2 regions of the Bradyrhizobium dasycarpum genome follow, and region 2 is predicted to be linked to the other one. Evidence: riboswitches for the same ligand, from Rfam matches in the RefSeq annotation. Region 2 holds a riboswitch; the other holds the start of a gene.
The links. A riboswitch is a leader RNA that binds a small molecule or an ion and turns the genes downstream of it on or off. The one in region 2 is predicted to bind cobalamin.
Positions count from the first base shown of each region.

Region 1 (4,393 bases), 850 kb from region 2:
AGCTCGCCGCGGCCTTCAACCGCATGACCGAGCAGCTCCGGCACAACGAGCGCATCCGCGAGACCTTCGGCCGCTACATCGATCCCAAGGTGGTGCAGGGGCTGATCGACCGGCCGGAGATCGCGATCGACGGCGAGCGCCGGGTCATGACCATCATGTTCTGCGACATGAGCGGCTTCACCTCGATGAGCGAGGGCATGACGCCGCGCGGCCTCGTCAAGGTGATGAACCACTATTTCACGGTGATGTCCGCACCCGTCAGGAACAATCGCGGCATCATCGACAAGTATATCGGCGATGCCATCATGTCCTATTGGGGGCCGCCCTTCATCGAGGAGAACGAGCAGGCCCTCCTGGCCGGCATCGCGGCGATCGAGATGGCCGACCAGGTGCCCGCGCTGCAGCGGCAGCTGCCCGACCTGCTCGGCATCCGCGCCATGCCCGCGCCGTGCGATTTGCGGATCGGCATCGCCACCGGCGAGGTGCTGACCGGCAGCATCGGCTCCGAGCTGATGATGAGCTTCACCGTGATGGGCGATGCCGTGAACCTGGCCTCGCGGCTGGAAGCGGTCAACAAGGTCTACGGCACCCGCATCCTGATCTCGCAGGCCACCGCCGAGGCGATCGGATCGCGGCTCGAGCTGCGCGAGATCGATCGCCTGGCGGTCGCCGGCCAGAGCGCGCCGCAGCCGATCTTCGAGGTGATGGCGAGGGCGGGAACGCTCACCGATGCGCAAGCCAGCCTGCGCACGCACTATGCCGAGGCGCTCGCCGCCTATCGTATCAGGCGCTTCGATGCGGCGCGCGCTGCCTTCAACGCGGCCCTCGAAGCCGTTCCCGGTGACGGGCCCTCGCGCACGATGCTCGGCCGCATCGCGCAGCTCGAGGCGAGCCCGCCCGACGAGGGATGGGACGGCGCCTGGCGTCTCGACAGCAAATAGGCTGCCGCACCGGAAAAATTGCTTCTGCTCGATAACGATGTTCGCCGTGACCTATTTCCCGGGCTTAGGTTTGACGTCCTTGAGGCGTTTGATGGGGACACGCCGATGCCAGAACTTCAGGACAGGCTGGAACGGTTTGAGACGCTCACCGCCGAATGCGAGCTGATCGCCAAGCTCGCCACCGACGCCAGCAAGCGCGAGTTCTATCTGAAGCTTTCGGAGCAGTACCGGCAGTTGGCGCTCGACATGCGGCAGGCGATCGCGGCCGCGGCCTGAGGCCGGCTGCAATCCGTTCTTAAGGTTTGGCGCGCATCCTGATGGCATGCGGGCGTCGCTGATCGGCGGTGCCCGTGGTGGGAAGGCCGGAGTTCGCTGCAATGCAGCGCGCACCGGAACGTCATTGTCGTGCTAGACAGGGCAAATCCCATGCGCCTCGTTGCTGTGATCGTGTTCGCGCTCATGACGGCGGCCTGCGACCAGGAGCAGGACATCACCGGCTCGACGACGCCGGCCTGCCCCTTGCGGAACTACAGCTACAATCCCCGCGACATGAACCAGTGCGTTAACGCCTGCAAGGCATGCGATCGCGGCACCACCGTCACCTGCTCGACCTCCTGCACCCTCAAGGGCGCGCGCTGAGCGCGTTGGCGGCTGCCTCCGGAGCTGGCTCTCGCAATCGGCGGTGCTTAGGCACCGGAACGATTCACTTGGGTTAATCATTGAAGAGGCGGCAGGACGTGGAGTCCGATGGAAATGGGTATGCTCGATCCCGGTCGATTTCTGGTGTCGTGCTCGCATTGCGAGGCCTGGCCGATGGCCGCCAATGTGAAGCGGTCGAGCTGGTCGGCGTCTCCGCATGAGGTCCGCTTTGTCTGCACGCGCTGCCGCCGCGAGGAAACCGCGATCGTCTCGGCCTCCGGCGAACTGACCCCGATCAAACGCATCGATGTTCCGCCGCGCGACGTCACGGCCGCCTGGGCCCAGGCGCAACGTCCTCGCGGACGGACCTGAGCGCCGCCCAACGGTCGATTGACACTCTGCCGGAGCGACACGTAAATGGCCGGCGACGGTTCTCCCCAGGGAGATCAAAAGGGAATGTGGTGCGGGACGTCCCAATGCCGGGATCTGTCTCAACGCCACGGCTGCCCCCGCAACTGTAAGCGGTGAATCTTTCGTCCTGTGCCACTGGGAACCTCGGTCCTGGGAAGGCGACGTAAGGTAACGACCCGCGAGCCAGGAGACCTGCCGTCAGCCGTGGTCACACGCGAAGATGTCGGTCGGGGAGTACAGACATTGGCTTTACCGGAGCGGTCCGCCGCTCTGCCGTGAAACCTCGTTCGCTGTGACGTGCCACTGACGTCATACCGAGGTGACAACATTGTCCCGTCTCATTTCTGCCGCCCGGCGCCTTGGCGCCGGTCTGTTCGCATCCATCTCGCTCCATTCGCTGGATCTATCCACCGCCTTCGCCCAGCAGGGGCTTGCCGAGCAATTGCCGCCCATCGAGGTGAGCAAGTCCGACGATCGGAACCGGACGCGGGCGAGGGCGATCGGTGAGGGCGATGCGACGCGGCTGCGGCGGGCCGCGAACGGCGCGCCGGCAGGCGATGGCACCGGCTCATCCGGCTCGGGCTTGGAGGCTGCCGCCGGCAGCGGCGGCATCGTCGGGGCCGCCACGACCGTCATCACGGCCGCGGATATCGCGCATTCGCCGTCGCAGACGCTTGCCGAGATCATCGCAACGCAGGTGCCGGGGGCCCAGATCACGACGTTCTATGGCGGCCAGATCGGCGCCAAGACCAGCGTGGACCTGCGCGGATTCGGCGCCTTTGCCATCGCCAACACGCTGGTGCTGGTCAACGGCCGGCGGCTCAACGACATCGACATGGCGCAGGTGGACCTCTCCACCATCCCGCTCAATTCCATCGAGCGCATCGAGATCACGCGCGGCAATTCCGGAGCGGTGCTCTACGGCGACAACGCGGTCGGCGGCGTGATCAACATCGTCACCAAGACCGGCGCCGGCGGACCGCCCGCGACCGCGCGCATCGAGGCCGGCTTCGGCTCGTTCAACACCAGGCTCGGCAACGTCTCGACCTCGCTCAATTCCGGTCCGTGGTCGACCTCGTTCTACGGCAATACCGCCAGGACCGACGGCTATCGCGACAACAATCGCTATTCGCAGCAGAACGGCGTCGGCAATCTCAACTACACCACGCCAGGCCTGAGCGCGTTTCTCACCGTCACCGGCGATAATCAGGAGCTGCGGCTGCCGGGCGGCCGCACCGTCGATCCCTCCATCGGTCTCGACGAGCTCACCACCAATCGGCGCGGCACCAGCACGCCGTTCAACTACGCCAACCAGCAGGGTTTTGGCGCGACTGCCGGCTTCACCAGGACGCTGGTCAACGGCGTCGATCTCATTGTCGACGGCGGTGTGCGTGACAAGAAGCAGCAGAGTGCGTTCTTCGCGAGCCCGACGCCGGTTCCGGCCTTCTTCACGTCGACTTATGTCGAGTCCCATCTGACGAATTGGTCGATCACGCCGCGGCTCAGCGTGAAGAGCCTGCTGCTCGGCCTGCCGTCGCAGCTCCTGACCGGCATCGACTATTACGATGCGAGCTTTGCGCAGCACCGCGGCGCCGGGCAGGGGCTCGCCGCCTGGCACAATTACGACCTCAGGCAGCAGACGGTCGCGGGTTATTTCCAGCACACATTGGGCGTGCTGCCCACGACCGACATCTCCTACGGCGCGCGGGTGCAGAACGTCCGTCTTGCGGCACGCGACAATTTCGACGCGGCGGCGCCGTTCAATGCTGACATCGGCGCGCTGCCGCTGACGAGCGACGAGACCCAATATGCGCTGCATCTCGGGGGCGAGCATCGTCTCAACGACGTCGTCTCGCTGTTCGCTCGCGCCGCGCGCGCGTTCCGCACGCCTGACGTCGACGAGCGCCTGTCCTCGGGGCCGTCCTTCGATCTCCTGACTTTCGCCGCGATCCCGCAAACGTTCCAGCTCAAGACCCAGACCTCGCAGGACATCGAGGGCGGTCTGCGCATCAGGGGCGGCGGTCTGCAGCTGCAGAGCAGTCTCTATCTGATGGACCTCACCAACGAGGTCCATTTCAACCCGGTCCTGTTCTACAACACCAATCTCGATCCGACCCGGCGCTACGGCTCGGAGACCAGTCTGTCCTATCGCGTCAACGACACCCTGCTGCTGCGCTCCGGCATGGCCTATACCCGCGCGGTCTTCCGCGAAGGCGCCTGGGCCGGCAACGACGTGCCGCTGGTGTCGCGCTATACGGCGAGTGCGGGTGTCAGCTGGAACATCTGGCAGAACTACGTGGTGCTCGATGCCACTGCGCGCGTCTGGAGCGAGCGGCGCATGGACAACGACCAGGCGGGCACCCAGAAGCCGATCCCGGCCGGCGGCACGATCGACCTCAAGC
Region 1 covers NZ_CP169574.1:1,485,698-1,490,090, reverse strand. The annotation lists gene ACETMP_RS07570 (adenylate/guanylate cyclase domain-containing protein) at 1-941, shown strand, start outside; gene ACETMP_RS07565 (hypothetical protein) at 1,047-1,217, shown strand; gene ACETMP_RS07560 (hypothetical protein) at 1,368-1,580, shown strand; gene ACETMP_RS07555 (hypothetical protein) at 1,689-1,952, shown strand; cobalamin riboswitch at 1,992-2,206, shown strand; gene ACETMP_RS07550 (TonB-dependent receptor) at 2,320-4,393, shown strand, end outside.
Region 1: another riboswitch for cobalamin. It lies ahead of ACETMP_RS07550 (TonB-dependent receptor); the one in region 2 lies ahead of ACETMP_RS11555 (TonB-dependent receptor).

Region 2 (4,393 bases):
GGTGTAGGCCTTCATCGTCACCACATTGGCATCGGTGTTGTAGCGGTCGCCGACATGGCGGCCGGTGATGCCGAGCTCCACCGGCCAGGGCGTGAAGAAGCGCCAGGACGCGCCGGCATTGGCGACGATGCGCGGCACGTTCGGCGGCGTGTTGCCGGAGAACGAGCCGCCGGCGAAATTATAGTCGGCATAGCGTGCATCGACATAGGCGATGTTGCCCCAGAGCCGCAGCGGCTCGATCGGACGCAACGACGCCGCAAGTTCGACGCCCTTGGACTCCTGCCGCCCGGCGATATTGAGCGCCTGGCCGCCGGCCGCGGCATAGACGTTCTTGCGCACGATGTCGTAGGCCGAGAACGACCACTCCGCCCTGTTGTCCCAGAACAGATGCTTGACGCCGGTCTCAAAGGTGCGTGCGGTGGTGAGGTCCAGCGGCTGGGTCGGCGACAGCAGGAAGATGTTGTTGGCCGAAACGTCCGCGCCGGTCGCGTACTGGCTGAAGAAAGTCAATCCGGGCACCGCCTCCCAGGTGTAGCCGACGCGCCCCGTCACAGGCGCCCAGTCCTTGGTGTACGGGAAGCCCACTTTCTCCAGGCCGCTCTTGTCGGTCGAGTTGCGATCGAGCCCGATATGCTCGATGCGGATGCCGCCGATCAGCGCGAAGGTCCGCGTCAGCTTCAGCCGGTCCTCGAACGACAGGGCTTCGTTGTCGATCCGCGCAGTCTGCTGCTGCGTCGTCAGCAAGCCGTAGAAGCCTCTGACGGGATCGACCAACGAGACGGAATCGCCGGGGAAGTTTGCCGCGCCCGGCCTGACGAAATCGAGATAGCTCGACGACAACGTCGTGACCAGCCGATTGTCGAACCCGGCAATGTTCGTGTCCCAGACCAGGTCAGTAATGTTGCCGACGAGACGTTGGCTGTGTGCGACGTAGAAGCGCTCGCGATCGACCAGGTTCGTTGCGGAATTGAACGCCTCGACCTCGTTGTTGAACCAGCTGCGTTCCGCGCCATAGCCATAGGCCTGGCTTCTCAGCGTGAGATCGGGCGCGAGCTTCAGCTCGAAGCCGCCGCGCAGCCAGACTTCCTGCGCGACATTGCGGTTGTCGAGAACGTTGTAGTTGGTGTTGAAGGTGCGGTCGTCGATGGTGACGGCGCCGAGATTGGTCTTGTTGTAGTTCGAGACGTAATTGCCCGAAACGATCCCGCTCGTCGCATGCGAGCCGCTATAGGCGATCGGCACCAGCGGCGCGCCCCAATAGGCCTTGCCACGATCCTCGCGGTACTCGATCGCACCCCAGACCTTGAGGCTGTCGGAGATGCGGTAGTTGAGCTGGCCGGACACATCCAGCATCTTGGTGTTGGTGTCGGCAAAGCCGTTGAGCGCGGCGCGGCTGATGTCGAAGCGGTAGTCGAGGCCCTGAACGTTGGTGCTGCCGCCCGAGCCATAATGCGCGCGGAACGAGTTCAGGGAATCCCAGGAGAAATCGGCTTCGTTCCGGATCGGTCCCGTATGCGGCTGCCTGGTGACGAAATTGATCGCGCCGCCGGCTGCGCCCTCGCCCGAGATCAGCGAGGCCGGGCCTTTCAGGAATTCCACGGCCTCCAGATTGGCGGTGTCCATGATCCGCGAGGTCATGTTCTGCGGGCCGATCTTGATGCCGTTGTAGAGCGTGTTGATCTGGCTGTTGGTGAAGCCGCGCATCGAGAAGGCGGAGGGGTCCGCAGGATTGTCGCCGGAGGTGACGCCGACCGCGCCCTGGGCGACATCGGAGACGGTGCGGTAGCCCTGCTCGCGCATGGTCTCGGCCGAGATCACCTCGACGGTCGCGGGCGTCTCGCGCACCGTCAGGCCGAGCCGCGATGCGCTTTCGGCCACCGCATTGGAGTTGAGCGGCGTCGGCGCCGCCGCAGTCGGGGCGACGGGCTTGGGCGCTGTGGATGCCGAGGCGGGCCTGCGCGCCGCCGCGCGGCGCGGGCTTTGCGCCTCCCGGCCGGTTGACCTGGCTGGTTTGCGGGATTGGGCCGGCGACACCTCGACCGGCGGCAGCGGTTCGCGAACCTGCTGCGCCAGCGCGGCGGGCAGATCGAGCACGGCCAAGGATGTGAGGGCGGCGGAGGCAAGCAGGACGCGGCGTGGTCGTAAGATGCAAACAGGAGACACGGCACAAAACCTCGGTATGACGTCAGTGGCACGTCACAGCGAACGAGGTCTCACCTTTGGCCTTGCAGCCATCCGATGAAGCCGAATGTCTGTACTCCCCGACCGACATCTTCGCGTGTGACCACGGCTGACGGCAGGTCTCCTGGCTCGCGGGTCATCACCACTTCGTCGCCTTCCCGGGACCGAGGACCCAGTGGCTTGTGACGAAGGATTATCCGCTCACAGTTGCGGGGGCAGCCGCGGCATTGGGGACAATGTCCCCGCACCGCATTCCCTTTTCATCCCCTCTCGGGGAAACCGTCGCGAGCATCTAGGATTATCGTCACAACGGAGTCAATGTGCAGTTGCGGCGTTATTGCCACAGCGAACAACTTCCTCGGAGATGAGAGCATGGAAGGCGAGACCTTCCTCTGGCTGATACGACATGCGCCGGTCGATGGCGTCAAAGGGACGATCCATGCCGCCGATGCGCCGGCCGATCTCCGCGATCGTGCGCAGCTGGAGGCGCTGCGGCAGCGCCTGCCGCGGGACGCTGCGAGCTACGCCAGCCCGGCGCGGCGCACGGTCGACACGGCGCGCGCGCTGGGGCTCGAACCGAAGCAGGTCAGCGAATTCCGCGAGCAGGATTTCGGCGACTGGACCGGCCATCGGCATGACGAGCTCGCTGCCGAAGGCGGCGCGGCCTATGCGCAGTTCTGGAACGATCCGGCCGGCGGAAGGCCGCCGGGCGGCGAAAGCTTTGCCGATCAGGTCGCGCGCGTGCGGCTCGGTCTGTCGCGGATCGGAGCGGGACCAGCCACGCTGGTCGTGCATTCCGGCACCATCCGCGCCGCGCTGTGCATCTCGCTCGATCTCACGCCGCAGGCCGCCTTGCGCTTCGTGATCGAGCCGCTGTCGCTGACCCGGATCGATCGCCTCGCGGCCGGCTGGCGCGTCGTCTCGGTCAACCAGCGGATCAGCTAGGCCTGTCAGGCACATTGGCCTCTGCAAAGGTCGCCATGCCGTTGTGGAGCGCGCAGGCCAAGTGCACCAGCGGCAGCGCGATGGCGGCACCGGATCCCTCCCCGAGCCTGAGATCGAGGCTGATCAGCGGCTGCACGTTCAAAGCGCGCAGCACCAGCCGATGGCCCTGCTCGGCCGATTGATGCGACGGCAGCAGATAGGGCTGACAGGACGGGTTCAGCCGCACCGCTGCGAGCGCTGCAACCGATACGATGAAGCCATCGATCAGCACGGGGATGCGGCGCTGCGCGGCGGCGATGATCGCGCCCGAGATCGCGGCGATTTCGAGCCCTCCGACGGCACACAGAACCTTCTCCGGCGCCGCGCCCGCAACGCCGTGACGCGCAAGCGCGGCATCGATCACGCGTGCCTTGTGCGCCCGGCCGGCCGCATCGACGCCGGTGCCGCTGCCCGCGATCTCCTCGGCGCTGATGCTAAGCAGGCTCGCCGCGATCGCCGCCGACGTCGTGGTGTTGCCGATGCCCATCTCTCCGAAGATCAACAGATCGGGCTGGCTGGCCTCCGCCCGCGCAACCGCGCGCTGGCCGGCCTCGAAGGCAAACGCCAGCTCTGCGGGCGTGAGCGCGGCCTCCACGCTGAAATCGCGGGTGCCATGGCGCGGCTTGTCGACGACGATGCCCGTCATTTCCTCGCTCGCCAGCGTGCCGGCATCGACCACCTCCAGGCGCGAGCCGAGCTCGCGCGCCAGCACCGAGATCGCAGCACCGCCGGAGGCGAAATTCGCCATCATCGCGATGGTGACCGCTTGCGGATAGGCCGACACGCCCTGCGCGACGATGCCGTGGTCGCCGGCGAAGACGATGATCGGCACGCGCGCGGCACGGGGCTGCGCGGTCGCCTGCTGGCCGGCGAGCTCGATCGCGAGCTGCTCGAGCCGGCCGAGTGCGCCGGTCGGCTTCGTCAGCTGCGCCTGACGCGCGATCGCCGCCTCGCGATGAAGCGCGGAGATCGCGGGGCAGTTCTGGGTGACCCATTCGGGGAGCATGCTGCCTCGCTTAACGCCTGCGCTTGAGAATATAGCTGTCCATGATCCAGCCATGCCGCGCGCGCGCCTCCTGCCGTGCGGCGACGATGCGCGAGCCGGTTTCGGCGAGGGCGCCGGACATGATGATCTGATCGGGCATGCCGAGATAGGCGCCCCAATAGATGTGAATCCCTGCCGGATCCAACGATTCGAATGCCGTGCCGCCGTCGAGCATCACCACCA
Region 2 covers NZ_CP169574.1:2,335,340-2,339,732, forward strand. The annotation lists gene ACETMP_RS11555 (TonB-dependent receptor) at 1-2,163, opposite strand, end outside; cobalamin riboswitch at 2,278-2,480, opposite strand; gene ACETMP_RS11560 (histidine phosphatase family protein) at 2,554-3,126, shown strand; gene cobT (nicotinate-nucleotide--dimethylbenzimidazole phosphoribosyltransferase) at 3,119-4,171, opposite strand; gene cobF (precorrin-6A synthase (deacetylating)) at 4,182-4,393, opposite strand, start outside.